3 regions of the Pseudomonas sp. A34-9 genome follow, and region 2 is predicted to be linked to each of the others. Evidence: riboswitches for the same ligand, from Rfam matches in the RefSeq annotation. Region 2 holds a riboswitch; each other region holds the start of a gene.
What was found. Region 2 has a riboswitch for cobalamin ahead of P3G59_RS12585 (ABC transporter substrate-binding protein). Riboswitches for the same ligand answer to the same signal wherever they lie in the genome.
Positions count from the first base shown of each region.

Region 1: another riboswitch for cobalamin. It lies ahead of P3G59_RS13345 (CbtB domain-containing protein); the one in region 2 lies ahead of P3G59_RS12585 (ABC transporter substrate-binding protein).
Region 3: another riboswitch for cobalamin. It lies ahead of P3G59_RS16700 (TonB-dependent receptor); the one in region 2 lies ahead of P3G59_RS12585 (ABC transporter substrate-binding protein).

Region 1 covers NZ_CP119967.1:2,987,578-2,997,413, forward strand. Annotated here, with positions in the region: gene metH (methionine synthase) at 1-802, opposite strand, end outside; gene P3G59_RS13315 (fatty acid cis/trans isomerase) at 958-3,240, shown strand; gene P3G59_RS13320 (acyltransferase) at 3,422-4,444, shown strand; gene nfuA (Fe-S biogenesis protein NfuA) at 4,502-5,086, shown strand; gene cobM (precorrin-4 C(11)-methyltransferase) at 5,309-6,055, opposite strand; gene P3G59_RS13335 (cobalamin biosynthesis protein) at 6,135-6,548, opposite strand; gene P3G59_RS13340 (CbtA family protein) at 6,545-7,246, opposite strand; gene P3G59_RS13345 (CbtB domain-containing protein) at 7,258-7,455, opposite strand; cobalamin riboswitch at 7,578-7,800, opposite strand; gene P3G59_RS13350 (IS481 family transposase) at 8,046-9,224, shown strand; one part of gene P3G59_RS13355 (IS3 family transposase) at 9,659-9,836, shown strand, end outside.
Region 2 covers NZ_CP119967.1:2,787,960-2,797,795, forward strand. Annotated here, with positions in the region: gene P3G59_RS12555 (cystathionine gamma-synthase) at 1-211, opposite strand, end outside; gene P3G59_RS12560 (pyridoxal-phosphate dependent enzyme) at 208-1,584, opposite strand; gene metE (5-methyltetrahydropteroyltriglutamate--homocysteine S-methyltransferase) at 2,007-4,295, shown strand; gene P3G59_RS12570 (GNAT family N-acetyltransferase) at 4,511-5,062, shown strand; gene P3G59_RS12575 (ABC transporter ATP-binding protein) at 5,001-5,765, opposite strand; gene P3G59_RS12580 (iron ABC transporter permease) at 5,762-6,766, opposite strand; gene P3G59_RS12585 (ABC transporter substrate-binding protein) at 6,775-7,788, opposite strand; cobalamin riboswitch at 7,932-8,126, opposite strand; gene P3G59_RS12590 (Ppx/GppA family phosphatase) at 8,169-9,104, opposite strand; gene P3G59_RS12595 (ParD-like family protein) at 9,437-9,664, shown strand; gene map (type I methionyl aminopeptidase) at 9,661-9,836, shown strand, end outside.
Region 3 covers NZ_CP119967.1:3,744,228-3,754,063, reverse strand. Annotated here, with positions in the region: gene P3G59_RS16720 (zinc-dependent alcohol dehydrogenase) at 1-718, shown strand, start outside; gene P3G59_RS16715 (PLDc N-terminal domain-containing protein) at 783-983, opposite strand; gene P3G59_RS16710 (ABC transporter substrate-binding protein) at 1,034-1,954, opposite strand; gene P3G59_RS16705 ((2Fe-2S) ferredoxin domain-containing protein) at 1,951-2,310, opposite strand; gene P3G59_RS16700 (TonB-dependent receptor) at 2,310-4,247, opposite strand; cobalamin riboswitch at 4,340-4,546, opposite strand; gene P3G59_RS16695 (saccharopine dehydrogenase NADP-binding domain-containing protein) at 4,707-5,834, shown strand; gene P3G59_RS16690 (DUF2269 domain-containing protein) at 5,836-6,342, shown strand; gene P3G59_RS16685 (thiol-disulfide oxidoreductase DCC family protein) at 6,311-6,778, opposite strand; gene P3G59_RS16680 (MFS transporter) at 6,979-8,232, shown strand; gene P3G59_RS16675 (acyltransferase) at 8,336-9,337, opposite strand; gene P3G59_RS16670 (hypothetical protein) at 9,791-9,836, opposite strand, start outside.

The sequences.
Region 1 (9,836 bases), 200 kb from region 2:
CCTTGTTCGACAGCTCTTCCAGGTACGGGCGCAGCTCACTGGCGCCGAGCGCGCAGTTGAGGCCGACGGAAATTGGCTTGGCGTGTGCAACGGAGTTCCAGAACGCTTCGGTGGTCTGGCCCGACAGGGTCCGGCCGGAGGCATCGGTGATGGTCCCGGAAATCATGATCGGCAGTTCGAGGTGCAGCTCTTCGAACACGCCTTGCACGGCGAAGATCGCCGCTTTGGCGTTGAGGGTGTCGAAAATGGTTTCGATCAGGATCAGGTCGGCGCCACCCTCGATCAGGCCTTTGGTGGCTTCGGTGTAGTTCTCCACCAGCTCATCAAAGGTGACGTTGCGATAGCCCGGGTTGTTGACGTCCGGCGATAGCGAGCAGGTGCGGCTGGTCGGGCCGAGCACGCCAGCAACGAAGCGCGGCTTGGCCGGGTTCTCGGCGGTCTTGGCGTCGGCAATCTTGCGGGCCAGGCGTGCGCCTTCTACGTTTAACTCGTAGGCCAGTTCTTCCATGCCGTAGTCGGCCATGGAAATGCGCGTGGCGTTGAAGGTGTTGGTTTCGAGGATGTCGGCGCCGGCATCCAGATAGGCTTTCTCGATGCCGCCGATCACGTCCGGACGGGTGATCACCAGTAGATCGTTGTTGCCCTTGACGTCACTCGGCCAATCGGCGAAGCGTTTGCCGCGATAATCCTGCTCTTCGAGCTTGTAGCTCTGGATCATCGTGCCCATGCCGCCATCGAGTATCAGGATGCGCTCTTTGAGAGCTTGCTTGAGAGCTTGAAGGCGGACGCTGCGATCGGACATTTGGACTACTCGGAAAGACCATTACGAAGGAGCGGGATCATAGCAAACCTGTGCGGTTTTAGAGCATGCGGGGCTTTTGCATGAATATCGCTCATGTTGGTACGAGCGTCATACTGTAGAATCGCGGCGTTTTTTTCACGATCGGGATCAAGGGCATGTCGTACCGCGTCATCAGCATTTTTTTGCTGTTTTCAAGCTGGGGCGCCGTTGCGCAGGAACCCACGATCTCATATAGCCGTGATATCCAACCGATCTTCACCGAAAAGTGCGTGGCCTGCCATGCGTGCTACGACTCGGCCTGTCAGTTGAATCTGGGCAGTGGCGAGGGCGCGGCCCGTGGCGCGAGCAAAATGCCGGTCTACGATGGCGAGCGTACACAGGCGGCACCGACCACTCGGCTGTTCTACGACGCTTTCGGCAAACGTGCCTGGCAGCAGAAAGACTTTTATTCGGTGCTCGACGCCCAAGGCAGTCAAGCGGCGTTGATGGCGCGCATGCTCGAATTGGGGCACAAGACGCCACTGACACCGAACGCCAAACTCCCGCAAGACATCGTGTTGGGCCTGAACCGCGAAAACATGTGCGCGCTGCCCGCCGAGTTTGAAGGTTATGCCGGTGCCCATCCGAAAGAAGGCATGCCGCTGGCGGTGACCGGGCTGACCGACCAGCAATATCAGACCCTGCAGCGCTGGCTGGCCTCGGGTGCGCCGATTGACGAACAAGGCCTGGCGCCAAGCGCCCAGGAGGCGCTGCAGATCGTCCAGTGGGAAAACCTGCTCAACACCCCCGGCGCGCGGCAAAGCCTGGTCGGGCGCTGGTTGTACGAGCACTGGTTCCTCGCGCACATCTATTTCAAGGACGGCGAGCCGGGGCATTACTTCCAGTGGGTGCGTTCGCGCACACCGACCGGACAGCCGATCGACCTGATCGCCACCCGCCGCCCCAACGACGATCCGGGCACTCAGGTGTATTACCGCTTGTGGCCGGTACAAGGGGTGATCGTGCACAAGACCCACATCACTTATCCGCTGAGCGCGGCGAAGATGGCGCGGGTGAAAAGCCTGTTCTACAGCGGTAACTGGCAGGTCACTGCGTTGCCGGGTTACGGCCCGCAGAGCCGCGCCAATCCGTTTGCCACGTTCGAAGCGATTCCGGCGCAGGCGCGTTACCAGTTCATGCTCGATAACGCCGAATACTTCGTCCGCACCTTTATTCGCGGCCCGGTGTGCCGTGGGCAGATCGCCACGGACGTGATCCGCGATAACTTCTGGGCGCTGTTCCAGGCCCCGGAGCACGACCTCTATATCACCGACCCGAACTATCGCGGGCAGGCCACGCCGTTGTTGGCCATGCCAGGGCAGAACGACGATGTCGGCAGCGTTTTGAGCCTGTGGCACAACTACCGCAACAAACGTAACGAGTACGAAGCGCTGCGCCGCGACAGCTATGCCGATCAACCGGCACCGAGCTGGTCGACGCTGTGGGCCGGCAACGACAACGCGCTGCTGAGCATATTCCGCCACTTCGACAGCGCATCGGTGACCAAAGGCCTGATCGGCGAGGTGCCGCAGACCATGTGGCTGTTCGACTATCCGCTGCTGGAACGCACCTATTACCAGTTGGCGGTCAACTTCGATGTGTTCGGCAACGTCTCCCATCAGGCGCAAACCCGCCTGTATTTCGACCTGATCCGCAATGGCGCCGAGCAGAACTTCCTGCGCCTGATGCCCGCCGACTCACGCGAGGATTACCTCGACGATTGGTATCAGAGCAGCGGTCAGTTCAAAATGTGGCTCGATTATGAGGCGATTGACGACGACAAACCGACCGCGTTGAAGCTCGACGAGAAAGACCCGAAATACGATTTCGCCATGCAATTACTGGCGCGTTACGGCGATCTCAATGCGCACCCTGATCCGATCAATCGCTGCAACGGCGCTTACTGTTCGCGGCCGAATATCGACCCTTTTCTGCAAAATGCCGAGCAGGCGCTGAGTCGCCTGACTTCGCGCCCGGCGGCCGGTTTGAAGGTCATTGAGCAATTGCCAGAAGCCACGATGCTGCGCATTGAAACCGCCAGCGGCAAACGTGAGGTCTATAGCCTGATGCGCAACCGCGCACACAGTAACGTGGCGTTCCTGCTGGGGGAGTCGCTGCGCTATCAGCCTGGGTTGGACACCATCACCATTTTTCCCGGCGTGCTCAGCAGTTATCCGAACTTCATCTTCAACATTCCGGCCGAGCAAGTGCCCGAGTTTGTCGATGCAATGGAAAACGCCAAGGATGCCAACCGTTTCGAGAAAATCGTCGAACGTTGGGGGATTCGCCGCAGTCATCCGCAATTCTGGTTGTATTTCCATGATCTGAGCCAGTACCTGCACGAAACCGACCCGGTGGAAGAGGGCGTGCTGGACATGAACCGCTACGAGAATCTTTGATCGATTGAAGCTGTCCTGCTGTCCCAGCCTTTAATAACACCGCAAATCCTTGTAGGAGCTGTCGAGTGCAACGAGGCTGCGATCCTTTGATCTTTTAGAATCAAGATCAAAAGATCGCAGCCTTCGGCAGCTCCTACAGGGAATCTGAGGTGGTTTCAGGAACTGTGAGCGGGAGCGGCCGATGTTGATTTCAGTGCAAGCCCTACGTGCGCTGGCCGCGTGGACGGTGGTCTGCCATCACTTCATGCAGATTTTCTTCAACTTCGAAGCACGCGGGCCGATTGGCCAACTGTTCATCGACAAAGGCGCGGTGGGCGTCGATATCTTCTTTGTCATCAGCGGCCTGGTGATTTTTCTCTCGACTGAAAACAAACCGCCGCCGCCCGCGCGTTTTCTGTTGTATCGGCTGTTTCGCATCGTCCCGGCGTATTGGCTGTACACGCTGTTGATGGCACTGCTGGTGGTGTTTGCCCAGCCGATATTGCCCGATCAAACGGTGGACTGGGATCATCTGCTGTTGTCGTTGCTGTTCATTCCCACCGAGAACCCCGGTGGTTATGGCATCTACCCGACGCTTAATGTCGGCTGGACGTTGAATTACGAAATCCTTTTTTACGTGCTGTTCGCCTGGACGCTGTTGTTTCGCTTGCAAGTGCGTCTGCTGGTGGTCGCGGCGCTGCTGTTTGCGGTGAGCCAGGCGTGGACCGGGTTTGGCTGGATCAGTGAGTTCTATCGCTCGGATATCGTCTATGAATTTCTGCTGGGGATCGGCATTGGCATGCTTTATCGCCGGGGCTGGATCGGCGCGGGACTGTGGCTGCCGCTAGCGGCAATCGTGGCGGTATTGCTGACGATCTATCACTTGGCACCGGCGCCGAGGCTGCTGAACTGGGGTGTGCCGAGCGCCGTGCTGGTGATGGCGTGTATCTCGCTTGAGCGTTATGTCGAGCGCAGCCGGGCACTCAAACTGCTCGGCGATTGCTCGTATTCGGTGTATCTGATGCACGTTCTGGTGTTGTCGGCAGGCGGTTATCTGGCCCGACGCTACGGCATCAACCCGTATTTGATGTTCGTCGTGTGCGCGCTGGCCATCGGTGTCGGCTCATGGCTGAGCTACGAATGGGTGGAAAAACGCAGCTATCGCTGGCTCAAGGCGCGAATCGACGACGAGCCTGACGAGAATCTTTCCCGACAAAAATACTAGGACTTTGTCCGGCGCAACGATTGGCGTAAACTGCGCCCAAGCCTGCGAGGAGTTTCCATGACCGCTATTACCATTACCGACGCCGCCCACGATTACCTGGCTGATCTGCTCTCCAAGCAGAACACCCCGGGCATCGGCATCCGCGTCTTTATCACCCAGCCTGGCACCCAGTACGCCGAAACCTGCATTGCCTACTGCAAGCCGGGCGAAGAAAAACCTGAAGACACCGCGCTGGGGCTGAAAAGCTTCACCGCGTACATCGATCACTTCAGCGAAGCGTTTCTCGATGACGCCGTGGTCGACTACGCCACCGACCGTATGGGCGGTCAGCTGACCATCAAGGCCCCGAACGCCAAAGTGCCGATGGTCAACGCCGACAGCCCGGTCAACGAGCGCATCAATTACTACCTGCAAACCGAAATCAACCCGGGGCTGGCCAGCCACGGCGGTCAGGTCAGCCTGATCGATGTGGTGGAAGACGGCATCGCCGTTCTGCAGTTCGGTGGTGGTTGCCAGGGCTGCGGCCAGGCGGACGTGACCTTGAAGGAAGGCATCGAGCGCACCTTGCTCGAGCGCATCCCTGAGCTGAAAGGCGTTCGCGACGTGACCGACCACACGCAGAAAGAAAACGCCTACTACTAAGGTGTTCGCTGCGAAATAACGAACGGCGCTGTGGTGGGGGTGCTTGTCGGATCGCCGCACCGTCCCGCGTGACTGCGTAGCAGTCACAACCAAGACAATGCATTTTCCCGTGATGAATGCATTGTCTGGTGCCACAAGATCAAAAGATCGCAGCCTTCGGCAGCTCCTACAGGGATACACATTCCAATGTAGGAGCTGCCGAAGGCTGCGATCTTTTGATTTTTAAGGTCTGTAGAGGTGTGCATGCCCCGCGCGATACAGCGATGACTCGCTGAACACCTCACTGCCCAACACCCGCCCAACCAGAATCAACGCCGTACGCCGAAACCCTTTGGCCGCAACCTTCCCGGCAATATCCGCCAACGTCCCCACCACCCAATCCTGATCCGGCCACGTCGCCCGGTGAATCACCGCAATCGGGCAGTCCGCGCCGTAATGCGGCAACAGCTGCGCCAGAATCTTCTCCAGATGGTTGACCCCCAGATGAATCGCCATGGTTGCGCCGTGCTGTGCCAGGTTGCCCAATTCCTCACCGGCCGGCATGGCGGTTTTATCGGCGTAGCGGGTCAGAATCACGCTTTGCGACACGTCCGGCAACGTCAGTTCCGCACCCAGCAACGCTGCACAGGCTGCGGTGGCTGTCACACCGGGGATAATCTCGAACGGAATACTCAGCTCACGCAGGTAACGGATCTGCTCTCCGATCGCGCCGTACAGGCTTGGATCGCCGGAATGCACCCGCGCCACATCCTGGCCGTTGGCGTGCGCGGTTTTGATCAGTTCGATGATCTGTTCCAGATGCAATTGCGCGCTGTTGACCACCGTCTCGGCTTGATGGCCGTCGAGCACCGCCGCCGGCACCAACGAACCTGCATAGATAATCACCGGGCAACTGCGGATCAGCCGCTGGCCTTTGACGGTGATCAATTCCGGGTCGCCGGGGCCGGCGCCGATGAAGTAGACGGTCATCGTTAAATCCTTGGAAAAGAGGCGCAACAACGCTTCAGATGAAGATTGTTCATGATCAATGACGGGGATTATCGGGATTTTACGCCGCGCCGGCCAATGCCAACGTTGCCTGAGCGTATTTTTGCCGGGAAATCAGCAGTTTTGCCGGTGCCTGGATCAACTGCTCGGCGAGCGCCAACGCCGCGCTTTCTGCCACGCCGTAGCAACCGGTGCGTTCGTAGGCGATTTGCGAATGGTGACTGAGTCGCTGTTGGTAATTGGCCAGTTGTTCACTGCTGAAATACAGCAAGGGCAGGGCCAGTTGTGCGGCAAGTTCTTGCAGGCCTGGCTCGTCGCGCTTCAAGTCGATGCTGGCCAACGCCTTGACCGCTTGTAGCTCGATACGGTGTGCCTGCAAGGCTTGGTCAAGCAAGGCGCGCAGCGTGCTGGCCGGGCAGCCGCGCTGGCAGCCCAGGCCGACCACGAAGGTCGGCGCTGCGCTGTCATCGGTCATGCGTGGTATTGACCATCGTTTTTGCGGCGGAACAACCAGGCGCTGATCAGGCCCAGGGCCAGCCAGAACGCCACGTTGGTCAACTGCGAAGCGATTTTGAACTGGGCTTCCAGTGCTTCCGGCGCGAGCATCGAATGTACTTGCGGCTGCGGCGCACCGATCACGTGCGGCACGGCGAGGATGGCGACACCGAGGATTTTCATCAGCCAGTGGCGGCTGAACACGATCAGCGACAGGCCGACAGCGGTCGAAGCGGCGGTGCCGATCCACCACATCTGGCGCGAGGCCAGATCTGCCGCAGCAGTGCCCGGCAACTCAGGCGGCAGGCCCAGGGTCGGCGCGAGGACGAAGGTGGCATAACCGGCCAGACCCCAGAGCAGGCCTTGCGAGGTTTTGGTTGGCGCGCGCAGGGTGTAGAGGCCCGCGAGCATCAGGGCGAAACCCACCGCAACCACCAGATTGCCGCCTGTGGTCGAAACCACCCGCTGCCAGCCGTCTTCCGGCTCCCAGGCTTGGGCATCGTGGGTGTGGCCGGCCATGGCGCCTTCGGCGTGTTCATGAACAGCCACCGGCTCGGCTTTCTCGTAGGTTTCAGCCTGAATAATCAGCGGTGAAACCCAGAAGCTTTGCAGCAGAGTGAGGAGCAGGGCGGCCAGCAGGCCGGTGAAACCCGCGGTTTGCGCAATACGCTTGATCATGTCGGCAGGTCTCAGTGGCACGGGAACGCGGCGCTGTGACGGGTATCGTGCGCGGCGTTGTGCACCGCTTCGATGTGCGAGAAACCGGCGAAGTAGACCAGGCTGGCGCCGAGGATCGACGCGAAGATCGCGGCGGTCAGGCGTTGGCTCAGGGTGGTGGTGCTGGCGATTTTGTCCGTGTTGCTGCCGGTGCTGCTGATGATCGACATGGCGCTTCCCTCTGGAGTGTCAGTGGGTGAATCGAGCGCATGAAAACCCCTGCGGGTCGGGCTCGCAGAGGTTCGAACAGCGCCCGCCCACCGCGGGTTTGTTATGTTCAGCGACGCACAAGTGCGTGCTGTGTGTTGCGGGCCGGTCTCCGGGCTCACGAGGGGTTGGCGTCAGGCCGACCTGCAAGCATCACCTTCCCATGCCGTGTCGGCACAGTGGTTTTGACGCTTCGCTCGCTTACCGTTGCGGGGGCAGCACCGGACTGACATGGGCTTGAGTAAAGCACATGATTCACCGGTTTCCCGTTTCACCCTGTGAAGGGCACCCGTAACAAGGTGTGTAGGAGAGCATGGGGTTGGGTTTTTAGTCAATTTTTTGGGGTGGTGGTGGGTTTGAATGATGTGGGCATATCCGTTGCTGCGGTAACGGCGGCTTAGGGTTCCGCCCTTACGGCGGGTCACTTTTTACAGACGCCTAAAAAGTAACCAAAAACGCTTGCTGGTATGACTCACCCACATAGGTAACAAAACAGTTCAAGCACATAGGTAACAGTTTTTAACTGGCACTGGTCGATTCCGAGGATCTGACCATGCCGTGGCGAGAGCTGAAACCTATGGACCTTAAAGTGATGTTCATCGCCGACTATCTGTCCGGTCGGCTCAACTTCAGTCAACTCTGTGCGGCTCACAGCATCAGTCGCAAGACTGGCTACAAGTGGGTGGCCCGCTACAACGCGGACAGCATCAATGGCTTGGCGGAGTGCAGTCGCAAGCGTCATTCTCAAACACAGGCTGTGCCGTTTGCGGTCAAAGAAGCCATTCTTGAGCTGCGGCGCCAAGGTCAAACCACGCCGGGCCCGAAAAAGATCCAGACAGCCCTGCAAGAGCGGTTTCCAGATCAGCCGCCGCCCTCCAAAACCACGATCTACAACGTGCTTAAAAAAGCGGGGCTAGTGGTGTCTCGACGGTTGCGTCAGCGTGTCGCTGTCTATCCAAAACCACTCCAGAAAGCCGACCTTCCTAATCAGCTCTGGAGCGCTGATTACAAAGGCCAATACCTGACAGGAGACGGTGTCTGGTGTTACCCGTTGACGGTAATGGATCACGCCAGTCGATTTTTACTGGCTTGTGAAAGTATGCCGAGCACGACTTTCAAGGACGCCAAAGCCACCTTCGAACGGTTATTTAAGACGTATGGGATGCCTGAGCGGATCCGCACTGATAACGGTGTCCCTTTTGCCAGCGGCGGGCGTGCGGGGTTATCACAATTATCCATTTGGTGGGCTCGTCTAGGCATCATTCATGAGCGGACTCAACCTGGGCGACCTGAGCAAAACGGACGGCATGAACGCATGCACCGCACGCTTAAAAGTACATTGCCAAGACCGCCGGAAATTGAGTGGGGAGCTCAGCAGAAGCATTTTGATCTGTTCATGCAGCACTATAATCATGAGCGTTTTCATGAGGCATTGGGGCAGAAAACCCCGGCCTCTTGCTACATCAGCTCTTCACGGGTATTTCCGAGAAAGTTGCCGGAGATGAAATACCCCAGCCATGTTGAGGCATACCGAACGGACTCCAACGGCGTAGTGAACAAAGGAAGGCTCAGAATCTATGTGGGCTATGTCCTGAAACATCAGATAGTCGGATTGGAGAGCATCAGCGAGGGTGTTTGGGACATCATCTTTGGGCCTGTTCTACTGGGACGTGTTGATGAACGAGACGCTAAGGATGGTTATCTGACGCTCAAAGTAATCAAAAATAAGTGATCAGGTGTTACCCATGTGCCTGAACTTAACTGTTACCTATGTGGTTGTCCCGTTCATGCTCCTACGTTCGGCCCGCTCGCTGGGGCTCGGGGTCCCTTCGCTCCGGGATCGATCCGGGGGCAGCGCCTACGGTTTGCTTCGCTGCACCTCCTCTCGCTGTGTTTGGCTGCGCCAAACGGTCGCTACGCTCCCACGCCCGGATCAATCCCTCCGCTCAGCCTTCCGATGTCGCCTTACAGATCAAAAGCTGCAGCCGAGCTAACGCTCATCCTGTTGAGTGGTGAGGAGCACAGCGTGGTCGGTTTTGGATTTGTGGTGGATTTGCCCCTCACCCCAGCCCTCTCCCCAAGGAGAGGGAGCCGATTTTTGATCTGGCTTAATGATTCTGGACACCCCTGAAGGGCGTAATCTACGCCCAACGACGAGGTGTAATTTTGACTAGACGGTACTTTTCGACAGATTTCAAACGGGACGCGGCTTGCTTGGTACTGGATAAAGATTATTCAGTAAGTGAGGCCTGCGAAGCGATGGGGGTGGGCCCGACCGCTCTGCGCCGCTGGGTTGAGCAGTTGCGCCAGGAGCGCAACGGCAAGACGCCCGAAAGATCCAAAG
Region 2 (9,836 bases):
CAAGATCGGCCACACAACGCTCCAACGCAAAACGCGTCGGATTGTGCGAGCGCCCGTAGTCGAAGCCCTTGTGCACGCCAGGGCTGTCTTGCAGGTAGGTGGAGTTGGCGTAGATCGGCGGCATCAGCGCGCCGGTGGTCGGGTCCGGCGTTTGCCCGGCGTGAATCACCCGGGTCGCGAAGCCTTGGGATTTATCGTCGTGCTGACTCATGCGAGGGATCTCCGTAATTGGTTGAGCATGTCGGTGCGCGTGATCAGGCCATGGAAACCCGATGCATCGGCGATGATGGCGACGAGGCCACGGCTGAGCACCGCTTCCAGCTCGGAAAGGCTGGCGCCGGGGGCAAGGGTTTGCAGCTTGTCGGTCATCACGCTGGAGACCGATTGGCTGAAGCGGGATGCATCTTCGTGCACAGGCAGCAGGATGTCCGATTCGTCGATCACGCCGACCAGTTGCTTGCCTTCCACCAGCACCGGCAATTGCGAGACATCGGCCAGGCGCATGCGCTGGAACGCGGTCAGCAGGGTGTCGTCAGGGCCGACGCTGATCACGCGGCCGTCCTCGAAGCGCCGGGCGATGAGGTCACGCAAATCACCGTAACCCTTGCGTTGCAACAGGCCTTGATCGGTCATCCACTGGTCGTTGTAGACCTTCGACAGATAGCGCGTGCCGGTGTCGCAGACAAAGCTGACCACACGTTTCGGCTCGGTCTGTTCGCGGCAATAACGCAGCGCCGCCGCGAGCAGGGTGCCGGTCGACGAGCCGCCGAGAATGCCCTCGGCCTTGAGCAACTGGCGGGCGTGATCGAAGCTCTCTTCATCGCTGATCGAGTAGGCGTGGCGCACGCTGGAGAGGTCGGTGATCGATGGAATGAAGTCTTCACCGATGCCTTCCACCGCCCAAGAGCCGGGCGTCGGCAGGGAGCCGTCGCGGCTGTATTGCGCCATCACCGAACCGACCGGGTCGGCGAGGACCATTTCCAGATCCGGCTGCACGCGTTTGAAGAAGCGGCTCAGGCCCGTCAGCGTGCCGGCCGAACCGACACCCACGACGATGGCGTCCAGATCATGTTCGGTCTGCGCCCAGATCTCCGGCGCAGTACTGCATTCATGCGCCAACGGGTTGGCCGGGTTGTTGAACTGGTCGGCGAAAAACGCGCCGGGAATGTCTTTCGCCAAACGCGCGGCGACGTCCTGGTAATACTCGGGATGACCCTTGCCGACGTCGGAGCGGGTGATGTGCACCTCGGCGCCCATTGCCTTCAAGTGCAGGACTTTTTCGGTGGACATTTTGTCCGGCACGACCAGCACCACGCGATAGCCTTTGGCGCGGCCTACCAATGCCAGGCCCAGACCGGTGTTGCCGGCGGTGGCCTCGACGATGGTGCCGCCGGGTTGCAGGCGTCCATCGCGTTCGGCGGCGTCGATCATCGCCAGGCCGATGCGGTCCTTGATCGAGCCCCCAGGGTTCTGCGATTCAAGTTTGAGAAACAGCGTGCAAGGCCCGGTGTCGAAGCGGGTGACTTGCACAAGCGGAGTATTGCCGATCAGCCCAAGTACGGCAGGGCGTGATTCCTTTGACATTTCTTCACCTCTTGGTGGTGTTGATCGCGTTCCAATCGCGGGGAAAAGACTCGCGTGCAACATAGGCTCAGACCTGCTCTGTCGCAACCATTAGTCCGTCGCAAATACAGCCAATTCGATCTAACGATAGAACCAAATCGGAGGGCTGCAGGGCACGGTTTACCTGGGTTTACATGGAGGCGCCATTGAGTATCCAAAGGGCGTCTTCACGGCCATCAATAGCTTGATTCGTGAAGCAATTTCCTGCAGCGAAAACAGCCCGGTATTTTTGGCAGCGCACAGGGCCGGTGCCTTTCGGGGGGCAGGCAGCGAACGATTGATCATGAGCAATACTTGTGGTGATCAGGATTAAAATGAGTTTGTCTCACCACGTGCTGCTGCCGACAATGACCGCCATCAACAAGACATTGGAGTTGTTTGTTATGGCACTGGCCCATTCCCTTGGATTTCCGCGCATCGGTCGCGACCGCGAACTTAAGAAAGCGCAAGAGGCGTTCTGGAAAGGAGAACTGAACGAGGCAGGCCTGCGTGACGTCGGTCGCGAGCTGCGCAAGGCCCACTGGGACTTGCAGAAAAACGCTGGCATCGAGCTGCTGCCGGTTGGCGATTTCGCCTGGTATGACCAGGTGCTGACGCACTCGCTGATGTTCGGTGTGATCCCCGAGCGCTTCCGCCCGCACGATGGCAAAGCCAATCTGCAAACCCTGTTCGGCATGGCCCGTGGCGTCAGTGACAGTTGCTGCGGCGGTGCGCACGCCGAGGAAATGACCAAGTGGTTCGACACCAACTATCACTACCTGGTCCCGGAATTCAGCGTCGATCAGCAGTTTCAACTGGGCTGGGAGCAATTGTTCGAAGAAGTCGAAGAAGCCCGGGCGCTGGGCCACAAGGTCAAACCGGTGATCATTGGCCCGCTGACTTACCTGTGGCTGGGCAAGGCCAAAGGTGCTGAATTCGACAAGCTGGAATTGCTCGATCGTTTGCTGCCGCTGTACGGGCAGATCTTCGCGCGTCTCGCTGCTCAAGGGGTCGAGTGGGTGCAGATCGACGAACCGATTCTGGTGCTCGATCTGCCGCAGGAATGGAAGAACGCTTTCGAGCGTGCCTATAACCAGATCCAGCGTGACCCGCTGAAAAAACTGCTGGCCACGTACTTCGGTGGCCTGGAAGAAAACCTCGGTCTGGCGGCAAACCTGCCGGTCGACGGCCTGCACATTGATTTGGTGCGTGCGCCGGAGCAGTACCCGACCATTCTTGATCGTCTGCCGGCCTACAAAGTGTTGTCGCTGGGCGTGGTTAATGGCCGTAACGTCTGGCGCTGCGATCTGGAAAACGCCTTGGCGACATTGCGCCATGCCCATGAGCGTCTGGGCGAGCGTTTGTGGGTCGCGCCGTCCTGCTCGCTGTTGCACAGCCCGGTGGATCTCGGCCGTGAAGACCAGCTCGATGCCGAGTTGAAAAGCTGGCTGGCCTTCGCTGTGCAGAAGTGCGAAGAAGTGGCTGTTCTGGCTCAAGCGGTCAATCAACCGGAAGCGCCGAAAGTGCTGCGTGCATTGACTGAAAGCCGCTCGGTGCAGGCTGCCCGCGCGGCCTCGCCGCGCATTCACAAGCCTGCGGTGCAAGCGCGGGTTGCGGCGATTACGGCCAAGGACAGCCAGCGTCAGTCGCTGTTTGCCAAGCGCATCGCCAAGCAACGCGCCGGTCTTGATCTGCCGCTGTTCCCGACCACAACGATCGGTTCGTTCCCGCAAACCGCGTCGATCCGCCTCGCTCGTCAGTCGTTCAAACAAGGCAAGCTGACTGAAGCCGAATACACCGAAGCCATGCACAGCGAGATCCGTCACGCGGTGGAAATTCAGGAGCGTCTGGGCCTCGACGTGCTGGTACACGGTGAAGCCGAGCGCAACGACATGGTCGAATACTTTGCCGAGCAACTGGACGGCTATGTGTTCAGCCGTTTCGGCTGGGTACAAAGTTACGGTTCGCGTTGCGTGAAACCGGCAGTGATCTTCGGCGACCTCAGCCGTCCGAAAGCCATGACTGTCGAGTGGATCCGCTACGCCCAGGGCCTGACCGACAAGGTCATGAAAGGCATGCTGACCGGTCCGGTGACGATGCTGATGTGGTCGTTCCCGCGTGAAGACGTCAGCCGTGAAGTGCAGGCCCGCCAATTGGCGCTGGCGATCCGCGATGAGGTGGTGGATCTGGAAGCCGCCGGCATCAAGATCGTGCAGATCGACGAGGCCGCGTTTCGTGAAGGTCTGCCGTTGCGTCAGGCGCAGTGGCAGCATTATCTGGACTGGGCGACGGAAGTGTTCCGCCTGTGCGCCTCCGGTGTGCGAGACGAAACGCAGATCCACACGCATATGTGCTACAGCGAGTTCAACGACGTGATCGAGTCCATCGCGGCGATGGATGCCGACGTGATCACCATCGAAACCTCGCGTTCCGACATGGAGTTGCTGGATGCCTTTGAAGCGTTCGCTTACCCGAACGAGATCGGCCCGGGCGTCTACGACATCCACTCGCCACGGGTTCCGGATGCTTCGGAAATGGCTAATCTGCTGCGCAAGGCTGCCAAGCGCATTCCGGCCGAGCGTCTGTGGGTCAACCCGGACTGCGGTTTGAAAACCCGTGGCTGGCCGGAGACTGAAGCGGCGCTGGTGCACATGGTCACCGCTGCCCGGCAACTGCGCAAAGAGCTGGCCTGACCCCTTAACCACAGGAATACACACAATCCCCTGTAGGAGTGAGCCTGCTCGCGATAGCGGTGTGTCAGTCAACTAATAGTGACTGATGCGACGCCATCGCGAGCAGGCTCACTCCTACAAGGGTTGTGTATGAAGTTCAGAATCGGGGATTTTCTTGGCATCGCCGTGAGGCTGTTGCTACTGTGCCCAGCCGCAGTCCAGGTGTTTGCCGTTACATGAGTGATCAACCCGTTATCCAGGCCGTGGCCGACGCAGACATTGCTGAAGTACTGGATTTTGTTCTAAAGGCCCGCGCCGAGCTTTTCCCCAAGCTCGGCGCGACCGGCATGCCCGACGATCTGGCGCGTTTTGCCGAGGTTTATCTTCGTGGGGCAGGGCGTTTTCTGATCGCCCGCCATGAAGGGCAGATTGTCGCCTCAATCGGCTATCTCCCTTACGACCGGCGCTTTCCGCACCTGCCCTATCCAGACTTTAAAGTGGTGGAAATCGTCCGTCTGTTCGTCCTGCCCTCGCAGCGACGCTCAGGGCTGGCCGGTGCACTGTATCGATCGCTCAAGGATCTGGCACTCGCCGACGGAGTCGAGTTGATTTACCTGCACACCCATCCGTTTTTACCGGGCGCCATCGCGTTCTGGCAGCGGCAGGGCTTCGAGATCATCGATGTCGACGCTGACCCGGTGTGGCAGACAACTCACATGCACAGCCTCATGAGTGGAATCGAAGAATCTGCGCCCCATCGAACGGGTCCGTCAGGTAATGCGCCCTGACCCCGAAAGTCTCCTGTAACCGCTGCGGCGTCAGCACCGCCAGCGGTTCGCCCAACGCCACCAGTCGCCCGCGCTCCAGCACCGCCAGACGATCACACTTCAGCGCCTGATTGAGATCATGCAGCGCGATCAACGTGGTCACCGGCAACGCCTGTACCACGTTGAGAATGGTCAACTGATGCTGAATGTCGAGGTGATTGGCCGGCTCGTCCAGCAACAGGATTTGCGGTCGTTGCGCCAAGGCGCGAGCGATATGCACCCGCTGTCGTTCACCCCCCGAGAGGCTGCGCCAGAGACGCGTGCGCAGGTGCATCGCGTCAACGTCGGTGAGCGCCTGCTGGACGATGGCGTCGTCGTCCGCCGACCACGGTTGCAGCGCCGACAGCCAGGGCGTGCGCCCTAACGCCACGGCATCAAACACGCGAATGCCGTCGTCGGTGTCGGCCTGTTGTTCGACCACCGCCAGCGTCTGCGCAATGCTGCGTCGGGCCATTTTGCCGAGGCGCTGGCCGTCGAGCAGCACCTCGCCGGCGCTCGGTTCGCGCAACCCGGCGAGCAACTTCAACAGGGTGGATTTGCCCGAGCCATTTGGCCCGACGATGCCGAGGGTTTCGCCACGCTGAACGTCAAGGCTGACACCGTTGAGCAACTCGGCGCCGCGCACCTTGAAGCTCAAACCAGAACAACTCAAAACACTGTTCATCGTGCAGACCTGCGGCCAACCAGAATCAAGGCGAACACAGGCGCACCGACCAGCGCGGTAATCACCCCGACCGGAATCACCTGGCCCTTGATCAGCGTGCGCGACAGCACATCGGCAGCAATCAAAAACACCGCACCGCCCAAGGCACTGGCCGGCAGCAACCGCGCGTGACCGGTGCCAAGCAACAGCCGCGCGGCGTGGGGGATCACCAGGCCGACAAAACCGATCGATCCGACAATCGACACCATCACCGCCGTCACCAGCGCCGCGCAGCCAATCAACAGAATCTGCACACGTCGCACCGCAATGCCCAGCGACGCCGCCGAATCCGCGCCAAAGGTGAACGCATCCAGCGCCCGCCGGTGCCACAGACACACGACCAACCCCAACACGGCCACTGGCACCGCCAGCCACACCGATGGCCAGCGCACGCCGCCCAGATTGCCCAGCAGCCAGAACATGATCCCGCGTGCCTGCTCGGAGCTGGCCGAGCGGGTGATCAGAAACGCCGTCAGCGCGTTGAACAGCTGCGAGCCGGCGATCCCGGCGAGAATGATCTGCCCGGTGCCGCTGGCCGAACCGCTGACTCTCGCCAGCAGAATCACCAGCACGAACGCCGTGACCGCGCCGGCGAAGGCACCGACGGACAGCGAGATCATCCCGGCGCCAACCCCGAGTAGCGCCACCATCACTGCCCCGGTCGAAGCACCGGCAGAAATCCCCAGCAGATACGGATCCGCCAAAGGGTTGCGCAGCAGCGATTGCAGAATCACCCCGCACGTCGCCAGACCGGCACCGCACGCGGCCGCGACCAGGGCGCGCGTCAGGCGGTAATTCCAGACGATGCCTTCATCGATAGGGTCGAGCGTGTACCCGGCGCCCCACAGTTTGTTGGCCAACACCTGCAGCACCACACCCGGTTCAATCGAAGTTTCACCGATGGCCACGCCAGCAACCACTGCCATCAACAGCGTGGCCAAGGCCAGCAACGTACGGATCAGGCTGGCACTCATTGCGACAGGTCATAGCCGTTGATGGCCGTGGCCAGTTGCTCGATGCCGTCGAACATGCGCAGGCTGGCCTGCATGGCCATGGCGTCGAGAATGATGATGCGGTTGTGTTTCACCGCGTCCATGTTGCGCGTCACCGGATCGCTGCGCAGGAAGGCGAGTTTCTTTTCATAGTCGTCAGCGGGGAAGCGGCGACGATCCATGCGCGCGATGACGAGAAAGGTTGGATTGGCCTTGGCGATGGTTTCCCAGCCAACGGTTGGCCACTCCTCATCGGAGTCCACCACGTTGCGCACGCCGAGGGTGCTGAGCATGAAGTCGGGAATGCCTTTGTGCCCGGCCACGAATGGCTCGATGTCCATTTGTGCGCTGGAAAACCAGACCAGCGCGCTGGCGTCCTTGAGCTGTTTACCCTGGGCGGTGGCAATCGATCTGGCGAGGCTGGCCTTGAGTTCGTCGTTGAGCTGCCGGCCACGCTCCTGCACATCGAAGATCTGCGCCAGTTGGCTCACGCTCTTGTAGATCGTATCAATGCGAAACGGCGCCAGCCGCGTGCCATCGGCGCCGACGAGGTTGTCCTTGGCTTCGCAATCGGAGGGCAGCAGGTACGTCGGAATCTTCAGTTCATGAAACTGCTCGCGAGTGCCCACCGCACCTTGCGGGCCGACCATCCATTCCAGCTCCACGGCGACCAGTTCCGGGCGCTTGCCGATCACCGATTCGAAACTCGGCTCGTTGTCAGCCAGACGCTCGATCTTGTCGTCCTGCGCTTTGTACGTGCTCAGCACATTGTTGAACCACAGTGAGGTGCCGACGACTTTGTCGCCCAGACCCATGGCGTAGAGCATTTCCGTGCCGGCCTGGCCGATGGTCACGGTGCGCGTCGGCGCGTGCTGGAAGGTCAGAGTGCTGCCGCAGTTTTCGATCGTCAGCGGATAGACCGTCGGTGCCGCTTGCGCCATGGCGCCAAGGCTCAGGCCGGTGATGAGGGTGGCAACGCGGGGCAGCAGCATGGGGCAGTCTCCAGGGGAACCGTACGGGGAGCGGGAGAGTACGGATCGGAAACACACCATCGAACGCAGTCAGGGCAACCGCGCAAGGCCGGGCATCAAGCATTGATGCGCACGGCACGATGTCCTTCCCGGACACCCCGCCGGTTAGTAGTCACTGTGCCGGCAGGTCTCCTGACTGATGCGTCAGCGCCTGGCTCCGGCCTTCCCGGGGGTCACCCAGTGGCAGTCGTGGAGCAGGCTCAGCACCTACAGTTGCGGGGGCAGTTCCGATCGATGCTGTGCAAGCACCTCGGATTCCCTATTAATCCCGTTTGGAAACCGGCGGCGGCATGGTAGTCGATCGCGCCGCTGAAGGGGAGACGAATCTGTCGCGGCGAGGATTAGTGCTGGCTCATCAAACCGTGCAACACGCCCAGACGCAGGCCCGGTTCCGACGGCAACATTTGCGCGATGCCGAACACTTTGAATGCCGCGAGCATCAACACCAGACCGCCGGGCAGAATGCTCTGACGATGGGCTTGCAGGCCGGCGAGCTTGAGCTGTTGCACATTGTTCACCTTCAACAGCAGCAGCGACAGGCGCAGCAGCCCGCCATAGGTGATGCCGTCCTGACCGAAGTCGTTGAGGTGGTTGGCCTTGAGCACTTTGGCAAGCATGCGCGCGGTGCCGGAAGAGCCGATGGTTTGCTGCCAGCCCTGAGCCCGGTAGCGCCGGGCAACTTTTTCAAACTGCAGGATGGCGAAGCGTTCGGCTTCCTGTAGCGCGCCGGCGGACACCTCGCCGCCGCGGAAAAACCGCGTGCTCAAGGTGCCACTGCCGATGGCGATGCTCTCGGTGAGCAACGGTTGTGAACCCTGGCCGAGAATCAGCTCAGTGGAACCGCCGCCGATGTCGACCACCAGGCGCAGGTCTGCGGCGCTCGGCAAGGCGTGGGTGACGCCGGCGTAGACCAGACGCGCCTCTTCATGGCCGCAAATCACGTCAATGGGAAATCCCAGATGCCGCTCGGCACTGGCCAGAAACAGTTGCGCATTGTCGGCTTCGCGCACCGCGCTGGTCGCCACCGCACGGACTCGGCCGGCTTCGAAACCGCGCAGTTTCTTGCCGAACCTGGCCAAGGCCTGCCAGCCACGATCCAGCGCCAACGCATCCAGCGCGCCGCCGTCAAAGCCTTCGGCAAGGCGCACCGGCTCGCGCAGGGTTTTCACTTCTTGAATCTGCAAGCCTTTTCGACTGCGCACCGATTGGCCGATCATCAGGCGAAAGGCATTCGAACCCAGGTCGATGGCGGCAAACAGCGAGGCGTCTTCTTTCATGGGAATCCTTGCAAAACAGCCGCCGCGCGGCGCAAGACGGTTTGCGAGGATTCTGCCGTGATCTTGATGACAGCCTGATGACGGGGCAGGGGCGGTTCAGTGAATGTGTCGCTGTCATGACACTGTCATTATCCGGCGTCTATGCTGAGCCCAATACATCGCGTGTTCTTAAAGTTTTCGCTGCCATTTTTTGGCAGCTTTTTTTTGCCTGCGATTTGGTCACGGGCTGCATTCCCACGCATGAGCGTGAGAACGATCAGCGTGTGTGTTTGCAATCTTGGTGAGGGCTTGGCTAATATACGATCCATATACACATCGTATCGGATTCATATATGGGCATCGTAAAGATTTCAGAGGACATGCACGAGAACCTGCGGATCTCCAGCAACGCCCTCAGCCGCTCGATCAACGCGCAGGCCGAGCACTGGATGCGCATCGGCATGCTCGCCGAACTGCACCCCAACCTCGACCACAGCGCCATTTGCCGCTTGCTGATCCGCGCCGAACAGAACGGCGGGCTGGATTTGCAACAACTGACTCAGGAAGCCGTCAGCGCATGAGAAACCAGATCAAGATCAACACCCCGGCCGACATCGCACAATCGCGAGCTGCCGGCAAACTCGCCGCTGAAGTGTTGGCAATGCTGGTGCCGCACGTTAAGGCGGGCGTCACCACTGATCAGCTCGATAAACTGTGCAACGACTACATCGTCAACGTGCAGAAAGCGGTGCC
Region 3 (9,836 bases), 960 kb from region 2:
CATCCTGCCGACCGCTTGGCAAGCCGTGACCAACACCGGCATTGGCCAAGGTTCAAGCATCGCGATTTACGGTGCGGGACCGGTTGGCCTGCTCAGCGCAGCCTGCGCGAAAATGCTCGGCGCCGAGCGTATCTTTATGGTCGATCACCACGCGTATCGGCTCGATTACGCACAGCGCACCTACGGCGTGATACCGATCAACTTCGATGACGACGATGACCCGGCCGATACCATTATTCGCCAGACTCCGGGCAGTCGTGGCGTCGATGCAGTGATTGATGCCGTAGGGTTCGAAGCCAAGGGCAGCACCACCGAAACGATCCTCGCCACGCTCAAGCTCGAAGGCAGCAGCGGCAAAGCGCTGCGCCAGTGCATTGCAGCCGTGCGTCGCGGTGGGGTGGTGAGTGTGCCGGGGGTGTATTCAGGCTTCATCCACGGCTTTCTGTTTGGCGATGCCTTCGACAAGGGGCTGACCTTCAAAATGGGCCAGACCCATGTACAGCGCTATCTGCCGGAACTGCTCGGCTACATCGAAACCGGCGCCTTGCAGCCCGACGCGATCATCACCCATCGGCTGTCCCTGGAGCAGGCCGCCGAGGGCTACAAGATCTTCGACAAGAAAGAAGAAAACTGCCGCAAGGTCATTCTGACCCCCGGCAGCAGTGACGTGCCGCTGGCACAAATGGAAGAGATGCCGCCGTTGGTGCCGGTCAGTTGATCAACCTTGAAGCGCGGGGCAGTGCCGATGGCAAGCCCCGCGCGACGACCCATCAATCAGGCGACTAAGCCGAACGCTGACTGATGTGCTTGGGCCCCGCCAATGCCCAGGCAATCAAGCCAAACAGCGGCACAAACACGATCAGCACGATCCACACGCCTTTGTTGCTCGATTTCCCCTCGCTCTTGCGCACCCGATTGATGGCCCAGAGTTCGATAAGCAGAAGAACTGCCGCCAGTACGATCCACACGGTTTCGATTTGCATTGGCTACCTCCTGATGGTCTGTTCGTTAGGTGGCGTGTGGTGCGACGGGTTCATTTATTTTTCTTCAGTGCATTGAGCTGCCGAGCGAGTTCAAGCGCCACCCGACCGCTGTTGAAGGTCGGTAGCAAGTGGGTGAAAGGAATGTCGATCATGCGGTTCTCGCGCACCGCGCGCAGTTGTGAGAGCACCGGGTCGTGGCTCAACAGATAGCGTTTGCGACGGGCCGGCGACCATTCGGCGTCGGCCAGCAGAATCACGTCCGGGTCGCTGGCCAACAGGGTTTCACGGTTGACGGTCACCCGATAAAGATTGATGTCGGCGAACACATTGCGTGCACCGACGGAGGCCAACAGCGCGGTGACGAACCCTCGCCGACCTTCGCTGTCCAGGCCTTTGACTTCGCTGTCGAGATAGAACACCGACAGCGATTTACCCGCACCGGCCAAGGCTCGGGCACTGGCGAGGTCGGCGTCCATTGCCTCACTCAATTGCCGCGCCTGTGGCTGTTTGTGCAGCAGCCTGCCCAAGGTCAGCAGGTCATTGCGCACATGCGCGAAGTAATCCAGCGAATGCCCGTTACAGGCCGACTCCAGTAGATAAGACCCCACGCCATTACGCGCAAGACCCGAGCGTGAAGTCACACCGTCACCGAATGCCGTGGCAAACCCGCCGATCACCAGATCCGGTTGCTGTGCGTAAAGCACTTCGCTGGCCGGGTATTGCCGCGCGATCACCGGCACACCGAAGTACTCGGATGGCCGCTGACCGGCATCGGTGTCATCCAGATAGGCGACGCCAACCAACGCTGGCCCGGCACCCAGCGCCAGGACGAGATCTGCCGCATGCTGATTGAGCGCGACGATGCGCGAAGGCGCAGCGGTGTTCCAGTCCTCGCCGCAGTTGCGGTAACGGTCGGCGAGCACCGGCATCGCGTAGAGCAGGGCACTCAACAACATCCACAACCTGCTCATGTCGGTGCCTTGATCAACAAGTCCGCGACCACCTCACCGCCGACCAGATGCCCTTCAACCAACCGCTGCACGTCTTGCTTGTCGTGCACGCCATACCAGCAACGCTCGGGATACACCGTCACGACCGGCCCCAGATTGCACGGAAACTGGCAGTGCGTACGTGTCAGCAAGACGCCGCCCGGCGTCTCGATGCGATCGTGCACCAGCAAATGCCGGCGCAAGGTTTTCCATAATTGCTGGGCGCCGCGCTGAGTGCAGCGCGGGCCGGTGCAGATGAATACGTGGCGCGCATGTTCGGGCACATGCGACCAGTCCGGGTGCGTGTCGACGCCGTCGACGGTTTTGATTTCACTCATCAGAAGCGGTACGTGTAGCGCACTTCAGAGGTGAACGGCCGGCCGAGATTGTCGACGTTGCTTGAACGGCTGGTGACGTAATCGCGGTCGAACAGGTTTTCTACCAGCAGGCTCACGCGGTGTTGGTGAGCGTTGTCGAGGTAGCGATAGGCATCGGCGTCGACCACCGAATAGTGGCCGTACTCGACCTGTTTCGAACTGGTGATATCGAGAATGTAGCGAATCGCACCACCGGCGCCCCACAGACGATTTTCCGATTCATAGCCGACCCGCGAACGGGCGAAGAAGCTCGGGATGTCGTTGATGGTCGTACCCGTGCGCGACTCGGTGAGGTTGCGGGTCATGTCCGCTTGCAGGCTCCATTGGTCGTTGAGCGCCAGTTTCGCGTCAGCCTCGAAACCGCGCATGCGCACTTGGCCCTCACCGTTGACCCACTGAATGTCATCGAGGGTGATCAGGTCGGCGATCTTGCGTTTGAACAGGGTCATGCTGGCGCTGAATTCACGGTCGAGCACAAAGCCCTTGTAGTCGACACCCAGTTCGGCGTTGCGGCTTTTTTCCGGTTTCAGGTTGCGGTTGCCGAGCTCGTCGCCCGGTTCGTTGACGAACAGTTGCTCGGCGTTCGGCAGTTTGTAGGCGCTGCCGTATTGACCGCGCACCGACCAGTTGTCGTTGAGGTCATACAGCGAAGTGAGCATGCCGACCGTGGCGCTGTCGCCGCCGTCCATGGCTTCGTGACGTACGCCGATGCTCGGATGCCAGTCGGGCAGGGCGTCGATCTGCGGACGCAGTTGCGTGTAGAACGCGTGGGCTTGGGCCTTGTCGTTGTCGATGATCAGCACATCGTCCTGGCCCTTGAACCATTGGTTGTCAGTGCCGAACACCAGCACATGGCCGCCGGGCAGTTCAGCCTTGCCTTCGGCCTGCACGCCCCAGTCGGTGAAGCCCCAATAGTCGTTGTGGTTAACGACTCTGGTACCGCCGCCTTCGACGTTGTTGACGCGGGTATAACGCGTGTCCCAGTCGTTGATATGGCCTTTGACGAAGTAGCTCAGGCGCTCATTGATGGCCTGCTCGAAGGTCGCCGTGGCGATCTGCTGCACGCGGTCGTTGGTGGTGTTGTGGTTGTCGACCGGGCGGGCGAAGTCGAGGTCGGCGTCGGCGTATTGGTAGAACAGTTCCAGCCGCGAATCATCGCCAAACGACTGAATCGCCTTGGCGCCGAATGTGGTGACTTCGTAGGCGCGGTGCTTCTCGCTGACGTTGTTCATGTCGCGGTTGCGATAGGGCTGGTAACCGTCGGAAACGTTGTGGCTGACATACGCCAGCAAACCAAGATCGCCGAAACCGTTAGTGAAGATATTCTCGACCCGGGCGTCTTCGGTGGTGCCGCCAAAGCTGTCGACGCCCAGGTTCACTTCGCCGGCGGCTTTGCGCGACTGCGGGCTGCGGGTGACGATGTTGATCATCCCGGACACGGCTTGGGTACCGAACAACAGGCTCTGGCCGCCCTTGAGCACTTCGATGCGTTCGATGGCGTTGGCCGGCAGGGTGTCCAGATAGAGGCCGCCGTACAGGCGATTGTTCAGGCGCACACCGTCGAGCAGGATCAACGTGTCGTCGTTGCGCCCGCCGAGCAGCGAATAGGTGCCGTAGTCGAACGGGCCGTTTTTCGGCGCGACGTACAGGCCGGGAATAAACATCTGCATGACGCGGCTGACATCGGCACTGGGGCCGGCGCGCTCGATCTGTTCGCGGGTGACGATCTCGACTTTGCTGCCGAACTTCGCCATGTCGGCGACAGCGGTGGATTCCACCGACGGTGCGGAAACGATTTGCTGATTGAGTTCCAGTGGCGCGTCATCCGCCAGCAGCAGAGGGCTGAACAGGCAGCCGAACAACAGGGTTGGAGCCGAGGTGTAGAAAGGTCGAATCATTGTCTTCTCGAAAAGTATCTTCGCAGAAGAGCATGCAGGAGAAGGCATCGCGCACAGCCAATACCGGCCCATGCCCGCCCACCGCAGGATTTTGCCAAACAGACATTCCAGGCCGGTCTCCGGGCTCGCGCGTATCGAGGCTTTCACCTTCCCATGGCCGCATGGCCACAGTGGTCTATCGAAAGCATCACGCGCATACCGTTGCGGGGGCAGCACCGGACTTGTTCGAAAAGAACGTACCGGTTTCCCGTTTCACTCCATGCACGGCGGCATGGGACACCTGAAACTGGGCGGCATCTGAACATTCGAATGACCGTTCGTCAACTTGGCAGTGGCGTGCCCGCTAGTTCACTGCTGCACGGGCGCGCAAGAGCGGCAGCCATTGATCTGAATGGCTTGCCGGCGTTCGGCCCTATATCCTGCACGCCTGTGTGAGGGAATGACTTAGGGAAAAATTGCATGCCGTTCAGGGTGATGGTGGTCGGTGGTTATGGAAATTTCGGCAGCATCGTGTGCCGGCATCTGGCGCTGATGCCGGACATCGGTCTGGTGCTTTCGGGGCGTGATCCGCACAAGTTGCAGCGCAAAGTCGATGAGCTGAACAATCAATCGGGCAACGTCTGCGAAGGCTGGTGCGGCGATGCCATGGGTGGCGAATTCAAGTCCGCATTGCGCGCGCTGAACATCCAGTTGGTCGTCCATACCGGTGGGCCGTTTCAAGGGCAATCCTATGCGCTCGCTGAAAGCTGCATCGACGCCGGCGTGAACTACTGCGACCTGGCGGACTGCCGCACGTTCGTCAACGGCATCGGCATTCTCGATGCGCGGGCGAAGCAGGCCGGCGTGGCGATCCTCAGTGGTTGCAGCTCGGTGCCGACGTTGTCGTCCGCGATCATCGATGAGCAGCGCCAGCACTTTTCACGCATTGATTCGATCGAGCATGGCATTTCCTCATCGGCGAAAATGCCGGGGCTGTCGACCATCGAAGGCGTGCTCGCCTACGCCGGCAAACCGATCAAGCAACTTAAAAACGGCAAGGTGCATGAGGTGTCGGGCTGGCTGGACCTGACCTTGCGCAAAATGCCGCAGATGGGCACCCGCCTGCTGGCCAATGTTGATGTGCCGGACATGGACATCTTCGCCCATCGTTATGGCGCGCAGACCTTGAGCTTCAAGGCCGGCGCCGGGCTGAAACTCGGCGGCATCGCCAACGGCCTGCTGGCTCAGGCACTCAAAGTCGGGCTGGTCCGCGACCATGCGCTGTGGGCGGCAAGACTGCATCGCCTCGGCATGCGCTTCGAGCGTTTCGGCGATGGCAAAAGCGCAATGTACATCGACGTGCAGGGCCTTGGCGTTGACGGCAAACCGTTGTCGATGACCGCGCAACTCACCGCCCTGAATGACAAAGGCCCGGAAATTCCCAGCTGCGCCGCCGTGGCCCTGGCCACGAAAATGGCGCAAGGCTACACGCCGCCCTCCGGCGCCCGACCTTGTGTGGGTGAAATCAGCGTTGCCGAGTACATGGCCGCGATCAACGATCCAGACAACCTGAGCCTGGCCGTGCATTTCTCGGACGGGCAACGCTGACATGCTCTATCTGTGTCTGAAGTACCTGCACATCATCGCGGCGATTTTCCTGTTCGGTTTCGGCATGGGTTCCTACCTCTACCTGATCGCCGCCAGCCGCACCGCCAACCCACAAGTAATCGCCCATGTCGCGCGCATGGTCGTACGTTTCGACACGTGGATCACCACACCGGCCGGTTTCGTGCAGATCATCACCGGCTACCTGCTGATGCGACTTTCGGGGTTGTCGATGAGCACTGACTGGGTGCTGACCTCGCTGATCATCTTCTTCTGCGTCGGCTCGCTGTGGCTGCCGGTGCTGCTTTTGCAGAAACGCCTGTGCGTAATGGCGTCGAGTGCAAGCGAGGCGGGGGCCCGTCTGGATGAGCAATACCAAGGCGTGTACCGCCAATGGTTGTGGATGGGCGTGCTCGGTTTCGCCGGCATGTTTGTCATCGTGCTGATGATGGTGACGAAGATGACACCGCTGCAGTTGTTCAGTTTGCTGGCGCAGGTGCAGTTGCTTTGAGGAAGCGCTGTTCATGGTCTGGCGTTGGCAACAGGCAAGTGTCGTACTTGCCGAACAGCCGATAGCGGTTTAGCGCGATGCGGTCGTAGGCCCAATCGCGCAAGCCTCGCGGGAAGACGCGCAGCAGTCGCAATACCTGCCAGCGGGCGGGTAATTGGCTGATGACCTCGAAGAAAGCGTCCGAACGTTCCCAGTAATGCCGGTCGCGGATTACCGCCATGGTGTCGAACTGATCGATGGGGAGGCCGGCCCACGCGAGCAACGCCTGGCCCTCCGGCGATTGAACCGCTGCCAAACGTACGCGACGCTGATGATCGTGACGAATCAAAAAGCGCGCCCAGCCGTTGCAGAGTTTGCAGACGCCGTCGAACAGGACCACGGATTCGCCGGGGTTGAGGAGCGGGGCGGGGGTTGGGCGGGTTTTTGAGGTCGGCATGGGGGCTCGGTTGAGATGGTACGATCGAGAATGTCTTGAGAAAAAACGCGATATTCACAAAAACCAAATGCTTGAGCACTTGTTTTCAAAGCTTGGCATTAATACGGACAGAATTAATGGCATTCATGGGCTAGTCAAGTGCATGGGGGCCGCACCGGAGCAACCGTTGCAGATCGTCATGTAACGAAAGGATAGGTGGCTTGAGTATATTTCGAAAGTATCTGTGCCTTGAAGTATTCATATGGATATATCTCGGCTGCTGGAATGCAACAGTCCCTCTGATTATTGTTCAGAGAGGTAGCCTGCTTGAGCTGGCAACCTACGAGGCAGCGCTCGCAATCACCGCCGTCGTTTCAGTGCTGTTTTTAGCTTCGCAAGTTGAAGCCATGCGGCGGAGCACTGCTATTAAGGCGGGCTGTATTGTTATTTTATTGACGGGAATTCTTCGTTACCCTTCTGTTGAAGTTTCGTATTCGATTGAAGCGCTGATGATTATTGATATTTTTGCAGTGTCAGCCTTTGGTGTTGTTCAATCTCTTTTTGGTGTGTATCCGGCTGAAACAGTCGAGAAACATCGCATGGAACATGCATTTCGTGTCCGCCGTATTATCATCACCATCAGTCGCGTCATAGGTCCCTTGTTGGCGGGAGTTGTTATCGGGATATTTTCGCCGCAGGCATCCCTTCTCTTTTCCGCGCTGGTGGGTGTTGGCGCTTTGGTTTTCGCATTCACACTACCGTTTGGCGTGGCACCTGATGCCACGCGAGTGAAATCACCCGTTGAGCGCTTTCAGGACATGTTCCTGGGGATCAAGTTGAAACTCATTCTTCCACCAGAAAGATTCCTGACAGTGTCTGGCTTTTTACTTTTCCTGACAGTGACCGCTACGGTGCCAATGCTGGTTCCCAACCAGATTCATGCCCATGGTCTTGCGCAAAGCAGCGTCGGTCTGTTCAACGCTGTATTCGCGGCAGGCGCTGTCGCGGGTTTGTATTTTCTCAGTCCATTTATTGCCAAGAGAAACCATCAGCGCATTAAATACCTCGCGCTATGGACCGTACTCACTGTTTCCCTCGGTGCATCGGCCCTGTCAGTCGAAATCTGGCAGTTGGCCGCGTGCCTCGTTATCGCAGGGGGCAGCAGCGCCTGTCTTTCACTTGTCGGGATAGATAAAAGAACGGTTTCAGTACCTTCTGGCGTTCGCATTCGATTGATGGCCGCGACTCTGGTTGTCAGCCAACTGGCGAACTCGGCTTCCTATCTGCTCGTGGGCTCTGCGATAACGCTGTTTGGCATTGGCGGTTTGTTATGGGTGTACCTGATTATCTTCATGATCGTCTTGCTGTATTGCGCTCTTTCAACATCCGTATGGGATTTTCTGGAAGATCCGGAAGACCCAGAGCTCTACTACAGGAATCATCATCCGAAGTTAGAGCCCGCCATGCGAACCTGAAGGGGTAGCCGTGATGACAGGAGCACAAGAAAAGCTGGCGAGTGATGTTTTTGCGCCGTTCGAAGCGCTTCAGCAAACGACCACATTTAGATTCCTGTCAACGTCAAGCTGCTGCTTCAGCGCCCCGCACTGGCTCCTCTCGATCCTTCCCATGTGTGCGAAGCGCATGCCGAAATTTCAACGCCGGCCGCTCGACGCAATAGTACGAAACACCACTCAGCAAGAACGACAGCACCAACACCGTCGCAACCTTGTGCCAATCGAATGAAGTGATTGGCCAGAGACCGTGCAGGAAGTAGATCACCACGAAGTGATTCAGGAATACGCCGTAGCTGATGTTCCCGAGAAACTCGTCAATCCGGTGAAACCTCAGCTTCGTCAACACGTACACAGCAGGAATCCCCAGCGCAATACCCGCGGCCACTTCAGCGTTGGACGGTCGGCGTTCGATCCAGCCCGCCATGATCGCCACAAAGATCAATGCCGCTGCCACAGCAGTGCCGCCGGCAATCGCTAAACCCTTCGCCTGCGGTTTGTAGAGGTAACTGCCGCACAGGAATATAAACAGGACGCCGGGCAACAAGCGGTAGCCGTAGTAGTCGGTGTTGATGAAACCCAGGCACGCGGGGAGGAAGACCGCAACGGACAAGGCGAAAGCCAAGCCCCGTGCTCGGTAGATGAGCAAGAACGGGATCACCAGATAGAAGCACATCTCAAGCCCGAGCGACCAGGCCGGCGGCAAAATCCACGATCCGCTCGCGCCGAACATATAGAAACCCAACGGCACGATCGCCAGGCTGGCGGCGATGTTTCTGAAGGTTAATTCGGCCCATTGCGGCGTGCCGGGCAGCAGGACATAGATCACCGCACAAGAAACGACGAAGTAGAACAGGAACTGCGGATAAAGGCGCAACGCCCGGTCCAGGTAGAACAGGCCGACTTTCTCGGGCGCCTTGTAGTTGCGCTCGATCAGAGAGGTCATGACGAAACCACTGATGAGCAGGAAGGAAATCACGGCAACCACACCCGGGTTGAACCCCATGAACAACTTGCCCATATGCGAAACAGCGACCAGAACGGCCAATAGCAGACGGTAGGCTCCCACGTGTATCCCCAAACGACCTTGTAGTTATGGCGGGTAAATTACGATGGTTTTTGGGGGGATGACAGGTTTTTCTCTGCGCGCGGGGCTAAAGGAATTCGGCGATAGATGCGATCTGGAAACGATGCCAGTTGCCATGGACCTTATTGTTGCGTGACGAATGTCAACTCAGGCCAAATCTCACGCCACGCTTTGGATCGAATGCGATCCAGAAACAGGTGGGACTTTTCGGATTTGAATCGATCGTTTAGTTCGCCACTCAGCGGATGAGGACAAGGGACCGGGATATTTCTTGATAGATAGTACTGAGCTTTATTGGCAGAAAGGGAATGGCGGGAATTTCAGGATTTTGGAGAATGCGGGATTTATGCGGGCCATTCGCGGTGGGCGAGAGCGCTCGGTACGGAACCAAGCGCTCAGGGCAGGGCGGGGCACTTAATGCTCCACCCTGACGTTTCAGCCTTTGTTTGCGTTTAGCTTGCGCAGTTCTTCGTAGGTCGCC